DNA from 2 places in the Colwellia sp. MB02u-10 genome. Region 1 is predicted to be linked to the other one. Evidence: riboswitches for the same ligand, from Rfam matches in the RefSeq annotation. Region 1 holds a riboswitch; the other holds the start of a gene.

The links. Region 1 has a riboswitch for thiamine pyrophosphate ahead of H4J59_RS16735 (TonB-dependent receptor). Riboswitches for the same ligand answer to the same signal wherever they lie in the genome.
Region 2: it holds a riboswitch for thiamine pyrophosphate, as region 1 does, so the genes downstream of both, thiC (phosphomethylpyrimidine synthase ThiC) here and H4J59_RS16735 (TonB-dependent receptor) in region 1, are expected to answer to the same signal.

The regions. Positions count from the first base shown of each region.
Region 1 is NZ_JACGVK010000135.1:207,921-215,050, reverse strand. It holds gene H4J59_RS16750 (EAL domain-containing protein) at 1-2,127, opposite strand, end outside; gene H4J59_RS16745 (chemotaxis protein CheB) at 2,124-4,709, opposite strand; gene H4J59_RS16740 (HIT domain-containing protein) at 5,168-5,536, shown strand; TPP riboswitch at 5,673-5,787, shown strand; gene H4J59_RS16735 (TonB-dependent receptor) at 5,925-7,130, shown strand, end outside.
Region 2 is NZ_JACGVK010000116.1:2,650-9,779, reverse strand. It holds gene H4J59_RS09055 (mechanosensitive ion channel family protein) at 1-832, opposite strand, end outside; TPP riboswitch at 1,268-1,366, shown strand; gene thiC (phosphomethylpyrimidine synthase ThiC) at 1,463-3,421, shown strand; gene H4J59_RS09045 (FAD-dependent oxidoreductase) at 3,440-4,621, shown strand; gene thiS (sulfur carrier protein ThiS) at 4,699-4,917, shown strand; gene H4J59_RS09035 (thiazole synthase) at 4,921-5,724, shown strand; gene thiE (thiamine phosphate synthase) at 5,724-7,130, shown strand, end outside.

The DNA.
Region 1 (7,130 bases):
TTCAATCGATTCAACACCTTCAGCAATTACGCCGCGTTTGAATGACTTAGCTAAAGCAATCACGCTTTCAACAATAGCCAAATCGTCAACGTCAATTAGCATGTCTCGTACAAAACTCTGATCTATCTTAATCATGCTGGCGGGTAAACGCCTAAGATAAGTGAGTGATGAATAGCCGGTGCCAAAATCATCCAAGGCAAAGTTTACACCCAGCGCGATACAGTCATGCATGATGTTTGAGATGTGGTGAATATCATCTAACGCGCTGGTTTCCAATACTTCTAGTTCTAAATAGTGAGGTTCAACATCGGGGTGGGCTGCTAGTAGTGAGGTTAAGGTCTGTGTAAATCTAGGCTGTTGTAATTGAACCGCAGCAATGTTTACACTTATGTTTAGGAGGCTAAGGCCCATTTTTTGCCATGCGCTGATTTGTCTCAGTGCACTATCAATAACCCATTCACCCACCTCAATATTCATCGGATTATTTTCAATCATGGGTAAAAAATCGATAGGGTTTAATAACCCTCGTTGAGGATGTTGCCAGCGAATAAGCGCTTCAACACCTATCACTATGCCAGTCTTCATATTAACCTTAGGCTGATAATGAAGAACAAATTGATGATGGTCTAAGGCATTACGAATAGCTTCTAGGTTTTCCTGATGCAGTCTAACCGCGTCATCTTGAGCGGTATCAAACAAATGATAACAATTTTTACCCGACCCTTTAGCTACATACATAGCTTGATCGGCATGGCGTACTAGCTGGTCAGCATTGGCATTATCTTGTGGGTAAATCGTTATGCCAATACTGGCTGATAAATTAAAGATAACATTATTGACAGTAATTGGCTCAGACGCGGATAATAACAAGCGTTCTAATACTGGCTCACAATCTTCAACTTTGTCTAAATCAGTTAATACGGCCACAAACTCATCACCGCCAATACGGGCTAAGGTATCACCCTCGCGCAACGCTTCTTTCATACGAACTGAGAGGGCAATGAGTAGGTCATCACCCACGTCATGGCCATGCATATCATTAACCGCTTTAAAACCGTCTAAATCTAGAAAAACCACGGCAAGTAAATGTTTGTGACGACGGCACTGCAACATGGCTTGAGATAATCGGTCAGCCAGTAATACTCGATTGGGTAAGTTAGTCAGTACATCGTAATGAGCTATTCTCTCTAGTTGAGTTTGATGCTCTTTCATCGGGGTGATATCGTTAGATAAGGCGATATAATGGGTCGCGATACCCTGTTCATTGAACACCGCACTAATGGTAGTCATTTCAACATACACTTCACCATTTTTACGTCTGTTCCAAATTTCACCAGACCAATTACCATCTTTTTGCAGTGCTTGATAAATGCTGGAAAAAAATTCAGGGGTCTCCTTACTTGATTGGAGAAAACGCGGGTTTTGCCCAATAGCCTCTTCACGACTATAACCTGTTATACGGGTGAAACTGTCGTTAACATCGATAATAATAGCATTATTATCGGTAATCGTGATGCCTTCTCTAGCATAAGTAAAGACACTGGCGGCCAGTTTTTGCTCATTCTCAGCTTGTTTTCTTTCGGTAACGTCAATCAGTGCGGCAAGACAGTCAGTGTCTGTAATGCCCAGATTAGCTTCGATATTTAGCCAACGTGTCGTCTTGTTAACGCGAACTAAGATCTCAAAAGATTGTATGCCCTTATGCTGAAATACTTTTGCCAGACAATCATTAAAACTATGGCGATGGGGTATTGTGACGTAATTGACAAAGCTTTTTCCTACTAAGTGAACGCGATCAATACCCAATAAGTTCGCACCTCGTAAATTGACCTGAGTAATTTTACCTTTCAGATCAAAAGCAAAATAAGCAATGGGTGCAAACTCAAATAACTCAGTGTAACGATAATGTAACTTTTCAGTTATCCGCGCTTGTTGTAACTCATCATTTTGCATTTCCAATTCAATTTGATGAACTTGCAGTTCGTGTAACAGCTTTTGGGTATCATTTTCTATAAGAACAGCTTGTTTGTTGTCCTTGTTTTTTTTCACTTGTGTTTCAGCAAGCTGGCGCAACCCTTCAGGTGAGAGTTGCGCTAACAGTTTGGGTGACTGTGTAGGCTTGGTCATATAGTTGGCTTTATTTTACGTAACTGTGACTCAAGCAACTTGGCTTCGCTAATATCAGTGAAGGTAATGACTACGCCGTCAATCACGTTTTCTTGTGTGCAATAAGGCATAATGCGTACCCTAAACCAACGTTCATTGTTGGCGGTTATTTCTTTTTCTATGAAAATCAGTGTGTCTAATACTTCCCGCGCATCTTTTTGTAGTGCAGTATAATCGAGCTCAGTAACTACGTCAGACAGTGGTCGACCGACATCACTAGGGATCAGCTTAAATAGGTGGGTGGCGTAGTTGGTGAATCGTCTTACACGTAACCCATTATCGAGAAACACTGTCGCTATTTCTGTGCTATTAAGCAGGTTTTTCATGTCGTTGTTGACCCATGACAAATCATCAACTTTAGATTGTAGTTCGGTATTAACCGTTTGCAACTCTTCATTCATTGACTGCATTTCTTCTTTAGAAGTGGTCAATTCTTCATTGGTGGATTGTAATTCCTCATTGGTGGATTGTAACTCTTCATTGCTAGACCTGAGTTCTTCTTGTGCCGCCTGCATTTGTTCGCGAGTTGCTTGTATCTCGTCGCGCGCATGTTGCAGTTCTAACTGATTATTTTCTTCTGCTTTACCCCGATTTTTACTCGGCTGTATGGTTGGTGTTAACACCTTGGTAAAAACCACCATCAGCAAACCCATCAAAGCTTTTGGCTTAGCAATTGATTGCACCGTTAAGTTAATCGTTTCTTTGCCTACCATCAGGTTTTCAATAATAATTGGCTCTACTTGTGTCTGCGCTTTCTTCATCGCGAGGTTAAGGTGCATGAGTAGCTCCTCACGTGCCATCACGTGAATATTCCAATTAGCCTTACCTGCTGATGCTTCTAAATATTTACCCGTGCGACCATTGATATAAATAATATCACCGGCAGCATTAACCAATACCGCTGCAGGCGAGTAATTTTGTAGTAGGATTTGGTCTGCCTGCGTTTGTAGGTTAATGATGTCTTTACTCATATCGCGGGTTCTCTTGGGTTCATTGTGTATCACAGATATAACAGGAAATATTCTTGAGGGAAAGTCAACTTCCATTCGTTGTTTGGAAATGTCGGTACGGGTAAAAATCCGTGCATTATCGTTAAGTGCTAAGAACAAGTGGGTAAAATTACCTATGGTTTCGGCATTGCCCAACATTAAAATACCGTGAGAATTCAATGTGTAGTGGAACAATGGAATTAATTTTTTTTGTAATTCTGGCCCAAGGTAAATCAGCAGATTACGGCAGGTAACAATATCTAACTTGGTAAATGGTGGATCCATGATGATATTTTGAGGTGCAAAGATGATCATGTCACGTATCCTCTTATTGATACGATAACCTCTATCATCTTTAACGAAATAACGCTCCAGTTGTGTCGGCGTTATATCCGCCTTAATGCTTGCTGGATAAAAGCCTTGCCGAGCAACATTGATAGCATCTTGATCAAGATCGGTCGCAAAAATTTGTAGTTTAAAGCGCGCTTTAGGCTTAACCTCATCTAAGAAATCCATCACAGTCATGGCGAGTGAATAAGCCTCTTCACCGGTCGAGCAGGCAGTAACCCAAGCTCGAAGTTCTTTACCTTCAGGATAGTTTTCTAATAGTGTTGGCAGTGAGCTTGACTTGAGTTGCGCCCAAACGTCTTTATCACGAAAGAAATTGGTTACCCCAATTAACAGTTCTTTAAATAATAGGTCTTGTTCTTGTGAATTCTCTCGCAGATAACGTGCATAAAGCGCTATATCTTCAAGTTGATGTAGGTTCATACGCCGTTCAATACGACGATAGATGGTGTTTTTCTTGTACAGTGAGAAGTCGTTTCCTGTGCGTTCACGCAAGATAATAACGATCTGTTCCAATGCGCTTTTTGATTTAATTTCTAACCTTGGTTCAATATCCTTTGGAGCAATACGATGGTCATGTTTGAGCCCACTGAGTATGTGTTCGGGTAATTCTTTAGCGGGGGCAACGATGTCGACTAATTCTGCATTAATGGCGCTTTGAGGCATGGAAGAAAATTTTGCAAATTCAGGCGACTGGGCCAGAGATAGTCCAGCATTTTGTTTGATGGCGCGTAAACCTAGGGTGCCATCAGAACCCATGCCAGAAAGAATAATGGCCACAGCATGTTCGCGCTGATCACTGGCAAGCGATCGAAAGAAAAAATCAATCGGTAAGCGTAATCCTCTGCTAAGCACGGGCTCAAACAAAAATAATGAGCCGTGCAGAATGGATAAATCTTTGTTAGGAGGGATCACATAAACACAATTTTGCTCTACTTTCATGTGGTTGCGAGCTTCTTTGACTATCATTTGCGTAGTACGTTGCAACAACTCAGCCATGATGCCTTTGTGAGAGGGATCTAGGTGCTGGATAACGACAAAGGCCATATCGCAAGGGGTTTGCACCTGAGTAAAAAAGTCTTCCAATGCTTCTAAACCGCCCGCAGAAGCACCGATGCCGACAATATTTGATGGTTTTTTTAGGGCATTCAACTGACGGGAGTCACTGGCAATATTTGATTTTGTGGTTTTTATTTTACTTTTCATTAAGGTATATTTATTTTTTGCTCCATTGCATTATAATAAACTAATATATTAAGTAGTGTGTAATTAATTTTGGAAAATTTTTTATAAAAAACTTTGTACTTTTCCCCGTGTTTTGCTCTTGTGTCGATGTTAACACAATGAGCTTAAAACACGTAAGATAGAAGTATTTTCACTAGTAACTTTTCACCATGTGCTAAAGAATAACGACACTTAAAATAGCCATGTTAAAAGGGCGCGATAAAGTTTCAGTCAAGTTGTGTTTTATGAACGTTATTCCTATTTTTATTGAGGCGGGTATATCCGGCTTTGAATCAGCACCAAATAAGCTATTCAAGCAGGAAAAAATACAATGACCCTGTAACAGATTATGTAACAGGCTCGAATTATATGGCTTTGTTATTTGCTTAACTTACCGTTAAACTAATCAACCAACATACCTATGATAAAAAGACTAGATGATGGCTGATAAAAGCACAGCAGAAGAAACTATATTTTCAAAAATTATTCGCCAAGAAATTCCAGCACCATTACTTTTTCAAGATGATCTTGTGTCGGCGTTTCGTGATATTACTCCACAAGCTAAAAGTCATATTTTAATTGTGCCTAATAAAATCATTCCAACGGTTAATGATATTGAAGCAGAGGACGAGCTAACTATTGGCCGTATGTTTACTGTTGCGAAGAAACTGGCACAAGCAGAGGGAATAGCAAAAGACGGTTACCGTTTGATCATGAATTGTAATCAACACGCTGGCCAAGAGGTTTATCACATTCATCTGCATTTAGTAGGGGGAGAACCGTTAGGTAGAATGTTAAACCCTAAGTAAATTAATTGCTGAATCAGTATGTTATTAGACAAAGTTATGACTTATCACCCATAGCTCAAGTTAAGATAAGGCAATATAAAGTTTTGGTTTATTTAGATTTTACGCTGTACTTTTAAACAAATATTGTTAGTATGCATATCGAACCAAGGGGTGCCTGAAAATTGTTTACAATTTTAATGGCTGAGATGCGAAGCGAACCCTTAGAACCTGAACCGGATAGTACCGGCGTAGGAATGGTTAAGCTAATCGCATTACCGTTATGTAACTTTATACTTTTTAGGCATTACTCGCTTGCTAACTATAATGCTACAGATTAATACCGAGTAGCTATCTCACTTCCCCATGCCGGATCCCATAACGTATTCCTAATCGAATTTATGAGATCATAATGACATTTACAAAATCACCCATTACTTTAGCTATTTTAACCAGCATTGTGGCTTCTACAACTTTTGCCGCTGACACCCCTATTAACACTGCAGAGCAAACAATAGAAGTTATTACCATAGACGGTGACTTCCGCTCTACGTCACTACAAAAAACCGCCAGTTCTTTATCTGTTATCGCTAGTGATGAAATTAGCGCGCGTAATGCACAGAACCTAGAAGAAATAATTGCCCGTACACCCAATGTTAATTTCTCTAGTGGCACACAACGCGCTAGGTATTATCAAATTCGCGGTATTGGTGAGCGTAGCCAATTCAAAGAACCGATTAACCCTTCTGTGGGTTTAGTGATCGACGGTATAGACTTTTCCAGTATTGGCAGCATAGCGTCAACTTTTGATGTTGAACAAGTTGAAGTTTATCGTGGTCCTCAAGGTACGCGCTTTGGTGCTAATGCTATGGCAGGCATGATCAATATCACTTCCAGTGCGCCTACCGATGTCTTTGAAGGTAAAGTAAGACTATCTGCTGGAAATTATGACAGTTATAGCGCCGGTTTGGTTTTATCCGGTCCAGCCACTGAAAAGGTAAATTACCGTTTAGCGGTTGAACAGTACCGTAGTGATGGTTTTATCGATAATGACTTTTTAAAGCGTGATGACACTAACAACCGTGATGAATTAACCATGCGCGGTAAGTTAGCTATTGCGATAAACAAAGATTTAACCCTTGATATAACTACATTTATTGCTGATTTTGACAACGGTTATGATGCCTTTTCACTGGACAATACACGTCATACCTTATCAGACCAACCCGGTTTTGATCGCCAAGATACCAAAGCGTTAGCGACTAAATTTACCTATCAAGGCGCTAGCGATTTTACGCTCGAGACTATCATCAGCTATGCTGACTCAGCATTAGACTACGGCTATGATGAAGATTGGGCCTATGTGGGTATTCGTCCGGCTTGGGAATATAGCTCAGAAGATCATTATTTTCGTGATAAAACATCAGCAACATTTGAGCTCAGAGCGCTTTCAGAGCAAGGAAGTGAAATTTTCAATGGCAGTACCGCTTGGGTAACAGGCATATACTTCAAGCAAGAAAAAGAAGATTTATTACGTCAATATACCTATTTGTCTAGTGATTTTAGCTCGTCCTTTGATAGCGATAATATTGCGGCATTCATCCAATTTGATAGCCAA
Region 2 (7,130 bases), on a different contig from region 1:
TATCTAACGCTAAATAAATTTCTTTATTCGCTTTATATTTAGCACTGTATAAATTTTCTGTTGGGGTCCACAAGCGCACCGCGATGTTAATCGCACTATCAGCGAAAGCATCGATACCAATCAAAGGTTTACGGGCTTTACTGACAATATCTAATTGTCCAATCACCTCTTCAAGCAAGGCCACCACCGCTAACGGGTTTTCGCTATAATCAATGCCAACACTTAACTCTAACAAAGAGTCATGGCTTGAATTATGTAATATTTCACCCACGATATGTTTATTCGGAATGGTAATCTCAACATTGTCTTCATCTGACAAAATAGTGTATGCCAGTAAAACTTCTTTAACCAGCCCAGTAACACCACGCACCGTAATCGTATCACCCACCACAAAAGGACGAATAATAATAATATTAAAACCGGCAGCATAGTTAGCCAGCAAGCCTTGCAGAGCTAAACCAGCACCTAATGAAATAGCACCTATAGCGGCAATAAATGGCGTAACACTAATGCCTAATTTGCCTAAAGAAATAATGGTTATCATCACTACAATTAACATTTTACTGGTGTTAGCTAAAAAGCGACTCAGGGTGACATCAAGCTTATGTCGCTCACATAATTTCAGCACGACAGTCGCTATTTTACCGGCAAAAATGTAACCAATAATGAAGATGATAAACGCACCAATTAATTGAAAACTGTAATTGGTGAAAAACTCAACAATGATATTGTAAATACGACCCACTTGATCAATTTCATCTTTAAGTAAGTTGACCGGGTCTAAGGTTTTACTTATCTGCTCTGTTGCGCTTGAGCTGCTAGATTCAGCCATAAATTAATTCCATATAGTGTACGTTACTCAGTTTGTCTATATTACGACAATTTACCGCTACATTTGCATTATTATTAGCAATTAATACGTAAAGTTAAACCTTGTGCTAACTTTTGCTAACCTAATCACTTAAGTCTGTACTCACCACGCCAAACCATCATAGTGCTTATTAAAAAATGCCAGCACTGATTGATAGTTAAAATACAATCAGCTTTTAAAATGAAAAGTCGCTGGTGAAAATGATAACCTTAAAGGTTTAAACCCCACCTAACCACTTGTTTTATAATGTTATTGCAATATGTTTTTTAATGGGCGTTAATATACTCAACACATTAAATAACTACAGCAAAAAATAAAAAATAATATAAGGCTTGATTGTCATTAAAAGTTCAAGCTAGAATAAATTACGTTTAAGCGCACTAAAAGCTTAAACGTATTGACTTGTCGGAGTGCCAAAGGGCTGAGATCGCGAAAGCGGGATCCGTAGAACCTGATTAGATTAACATCTGCGAAGGGAACAAGTGAGCAGTGTCAACAGCGCACGTAAGTTTTTGCTAATAAACCTGCTCCTCGTTACTACCCCCATAAAGCTCCGCCTAACTTTTATTTAATAAAAACAGGTGAGAGAACATGAGTTCAATTTCAAGACGTAAGCGTCGAAACCAAGCAGCGCAATTTTTAAAAAACGTTGCCGATCAATCCTTTCCAAATTCTAATAAAGTTTACGTCCCGGGTAAAATACACGATATTCGTGTTGGCATGCGTGAAATAACCTTGTCTGATACTTTAATTAATGGCAATAAAAACCAACCTAGCTATGAAAAAAATCCACCCTTGTGTGTTTATGACACTTCTGGGTTTTATACCGATAACTCAGTGGTTATTGATGTACACAAAGGTATTCCTCGTGTACGTGACAGCTGGATTGACTCGCGTGACGATGTCGAGTTTCTGCAAGAAAAAACATCTATCTACAGCCAACAGCGCGTAACAGACGAAGGCCTTGATCATATTCGCTTTGAACATTTACCCAAAGTACGTAAAGCCAAGAAAGGTAAAAATGTCACCCAAAGGCATTATGCCCGCCAAGGCATTATTACGCCTGAAATGGAATATGTTGCCATTCGTGAGAATATGAAACGCCAAGAAGTTAAAAACGAGATACTGCTACAACAACATCAAGGACAAGCATTTGGTGCCAGCATTCCTGAACAAATTACTCCTGAGTTTGTTCGTGATGAAGTAGCTAGAGGTCGAGCGATTATTCCAGTCAACATTAACCATCCCGAAGTTGAACCTATGATCATCGGCCGAAATTTTTTGATCAAAGTAAACGCGAATATCGGTAACTCAGCGGTAAGCTCTTCTATTGAAGAAGAAGTAGAAAAACTGGTTTGGTCAACCAAATGGGGAGCCGATACTGTGATGGACTTATCAACCGGTCGTTATATTCACGAAACCCGAGAATGGATTATTCGCAATTCTCCTGTGCCCATAGGCACAGTACCGATTTATCAAGCTTTAGAAAAGGTTAACGGCATTGCCGAAAACCTGACTTGGGAAATATTTCGCGATACCTTAATTGAACAAGCAGAGCAAGGTGTTGATTACTTTACTATTCATGCGGGTGTATTACTGCGTTATGTACCGTTGACCGCCAAACGTGTTACCGGCATTGTTTCTCGCGGTGGCTCAATTATGGCGAAATGGTGTTTAGCCCATCATCAAGAGAATTTTCTTTACACCCATTTTGAAGATATTTGTCAGATTTTAAAAACTTATGACGTTTCATTTTCACTAGGCGATGGCTTACGTCCTGGTTCGATTGCAGATGCTAACGATGAAGCGCAGTTTGCTGAATTACGCACCTTGGGCGAGCTAACAAAAATAGCATGGCAACATGACGTACAAACCATTGTTGAAGGTCCTGGCCATGTACCCATGCATATGATCCAGCAAAATATGACGGAACAACTCAAGCATTGTGGCGAAGCACCTTTTTATACCTTAGGCCCGCTAACCACAGATATTGCCCCCGGTTATGATCACATTACCTCCGGCATTGGTGCTGCTAATATTGGCTGGTATGGTTGTGCCATGCTTTGTTATGTTACCCCGAAAGAACACTTAGGCTTACCCAATAAAGAAGATGTTAAAGAAGGTTTGATGACCTATAAAATCGCCGCGCATGCTGGCGACTTAGCAAAGGGTCACCCGGGCGCACAAATTCGTGACAATGCCATGTCAAAAGCCCGTTTTGAGTTTCGTTGGTATGATCAATTTAATATTGGCTTAGATCCTGAAAAAGCCCGCACTTACCACGATGAAGCCTTGCCGCAAGCGTCAGGCAAAGTTGCACACTTTTGTTCCATGTGTGGCCCTAAATTTTGTTCAATGAAAATATCACAAGAAGTTCGAGATTATGCCGCTAATTTAAGTGATACGGACAATAGCGAACAGCCTATTAAAATTAAACTACTTGATGAAACCATCAGTATTTCAAGTCAAGGAATGGCTGAAAAATCAGCTGAGTTTAAAGCCAGCGGTAGCGAGCTATATCAGCCCGTTGCCAAGCCAGTAAACAATTAGCAGCTGAGTCGTTTAATTATGCCAACCATCGCTATTATTGGCGCCGGCCTAATGGGTCGCTTGTTAGCCTTGTCGTTAAATCGACAAGGCTACAAGGTAACGCTATTTGATAAAGACCAAAAAAACGGCCAGCAAAGTGCCGCTTATGCCGCCGCTGGTTTATTAACACCCCTTGGTGAAGCAATGCACAGCCCAGCCAACATTGTTGCTATGGGTTTTGCCGCCTTACCCTTGTGGCCAAAACTGCTGAACACCCTGTCGGGCTATAGCTTTTTTCAACAAACGGGTTCACTAGTGGTAAGTCATGAACACGACATCGCTGACTACCAAAAATTAACACGATTTTTAGCGAATAGTTATCCAAACCATGCTCAGCAACAGCTCAACCGACAACAACTTTCGGCGCTTGAGCCAGAGCTTGCCAGTAAATTTTCGCAAGCGCTATATTTGCCCGAAGAAGGTCAAATTGGTAATCGAAAACTACTACTCGCTTTACATCAACAGTTAAGCGATGAAGATGTTGAGTGGCGCAGTGAGTCTGAAGTGATAGCGATTAAAACTAACAGCTTTAATGCCGGTTGTGAGATTAACTTTCAAGCTTGTGGTGATCAGCCTAATAGCCAGTGGCAGTCGTTTGATCTTGGTATTGATTGTCGCGGTATTGGCGCGAAAGCGTCAACCAAGGTAAACGATAAACACAATGCTGAACTTGATGACTTACGTGCTGTTCGCGGCGAACTTTTTCAACTTTTTGCTCCTGAAGTTAACATCTCTCGACCTGTTAGACTGATGCACCCACGCTATCAGCTTTACATTGCGCCAAAAGGTAAAGGCCATTATGTCGTTGGAGCAACAGAAATTGAAAGTGACGATACCGCTGCCATGACCGTACGTTCAGCACTGGAATTACTCAGCGCGGCCTATAGTGTTCATCACGGTTTTGCTGAAGCCAATATCCGCCAACATATCAGCCAACTTCGCCCCGCATTTAGTGATAATCAACCAAAAATAATTTCGCATAACGCTTTAATTCAAGTCAATGGCTTATACCGTCACGGCTTTTTAATTGCCCCTATTGTGCTTGCCCAAGTGTTAACGCATGTTGGCAACCTAATGCAACAACAGCAACAACCTGTCGAACATTATCAATACTCTCATTGGCTACCTATTAGTATTTCCCCAAACGGAATTAACCATTAAAAGCCTGGGTAATAGTGGTTGAAGTCATCATTGAATTAAGCATTAGTTAAAAATTAAGACCAGAATTGAGATAATAAATGAACATATATATTAATGGTAACGCCTTTGAACTCATTAATGCTGCAGAGCCATACAGCATAGATAAGGTGCTAGCCAAAACATTACCCTTAAGTCAGCAACAACAAAGCTTTGCCTTGGCACTTAATGGTGATTTTGTTGGCCAAGCAGATTACGGCAATACACACGTTAGCGATAACGACAGTATTGATCTGCTATTTCCTATTGTGGGAGGATAACCCGTGTCGCTAAGCATTTATGGTCAACCGATAGCTAGTCGTTTGCTCATTGGCACTGCACTTTACTCTTCGCCAGCCGTAATGAAACAAGCTATTTTAGCAAGTGGCTCACAAGTGGTGACCTTGTCACTAAAACGGCAAAATCCATTGGCCCAGTCAGGTGAGAAAATTTGGCGCTACATTCAAGCTAGCGTTAAGCAAAACCAAGGTTTTTTACTGCCAAATACTGCCGGATGTAAAAGTGCTAAAGAAGCCATAACCTTAGCGAAAATGAGTCGTGAGTTATTCCAAACAGACTGGATAAAACTTGAAGTTATCGGCGATGATTACAATCTTCAGCCTGATCCAATCGAGCTACTCATTGCCACCGAAAAATTGCTTGCAGAAGGCTTTAAAGTCTTACCCTATTGCACCGACGACTTAGTTATTTGCCAACGTTTATACGAGTTGGGTTGTCAAGTAATCATGCCATGGGCCTCACCCATTGGTACCGGCAAGGGCTTAATGAATCCTTATAACTTGGCGAGTATTCGTCAACGATTACCTAACGCGACATTGATACTTGATGCCGGTATTGGTAAACCTTCAGATGCCTGCATTGCTATGGAAATGGGCTTTGATGGCGTATTACTTAATAGCGCGATTGCCCTTGCTGATAACCCAGTGTTGATGGCCAAAGCCTTCGCCGCAGCAATCACTGCTGGAGAATCTGCTTATATCGCCGGCACTATGCCCGAGCGCCAAACGGCTCACGCTAGTACGCCAACATTAGACCGCCCTTTTTGGCATCACCCAGGGCATACTTAATGACATTTACACCTTCATTGCCAACACAAAAATTTAAAAAAAAGCCGATTATTTGGACCATTTCAGGTGCAGATTGCTCAGGTGGTGCCGGCATTGCCGCCGATATTAAAACGGGTCATGCTCTCAATGTTGAAGTTTGCCACTTGATCACCGCTAATACAGTACAAAACTCAGTAGAGCTTAGCGCGGTTAATGTTATTGAGGTGCAAGTTTTAGCCCAGCAAGCGCAAGCATTACGCTTTGATAAACCGCCCGCCGTTATAAAAATAGGCCTTATGGTTAATAGGGCACAAATTAATTGGCTAGTGGCAACATTATTCATGTTAAAGCAACAATTACCCGATTTGCTGGTGGTTTATGATCCGGTTGGCCAAGCCAGTGTTGGTGGTCGTTTATCAAGCTTAACCGCTAACGCACTAGCGCCATTAATGCCGCTGATTGATGTCATCACGCCAAACCTTATTGAAGCAAAGCAGCTAAGTGGCTTAAACCCAAAAAACACTCATAATGCTAAACTGCTAGCTTTAAACATTCTCCAATTGGGCTGTAAAGCGGTGATTATTAAAGGTGGCCATACTGACAGTGAAAACACCAACAATGCAGAAAAAAATAACGCAGCTAAAACGCATTGTATTGATATATGTTTACAAAGCTTAAACTTAAGTTCAAGGGCGTTGATAAGCTTACAGTCACCGAAGATTAATACAAACTATAGTCATGGTGGCGGCTGCAGCTTTACTAGTGCCTTAGCCAGCTTTTTGGCTCATGGCTATTTATTACGCGATGCCTTTACCTTAACTAAAGCGTTTATTAACCAAGGGTTATCATTATGCGCTGACATACCTAGCGACAATAATAAAGGCGAAAACCCAGGAGAAGGTGAAAGCCAAAACAATCTTGAGGTTAATAACAGCAGTATAAATAACGCTAACAATGAAAATTATTATGGCGCATTTCAGCAAGGGTTGTGGCCAACAAAACTCAGATATTTTCCAAACGTTATTAGCCCCCTTTATCAGCAAGTTAAATTGTCGCCTACCTTCCCGTCGCTTGGATTAGCTGACTCAGAAAAACTTGGGCTATATCCCGTGGTTGACTCTTTAGCATGGCTAGAATGTTTGTTGCCACTGCATTTAAATATTATTCAGCTACGAATTAAAAGTGAAAATACTGCCGAGTTAGCCTTGCTGATAGAGAAAGCGGTGACCTTGGCCAGTAATTATAATTGTCGATTATTTATTAATGATCATTGGCAGCTAGCTATTAAATACGGCGCATACGGTGTCCATATCGGCCAAGAAGATCTTAACAGTGCTGATTTAAAGGCGATCGCTAAATCAGGTTTACGTTTAGGCATCAGTACCCATGGTTGTTACGAGTTTTTATTAGCCAAACAACTACAACCT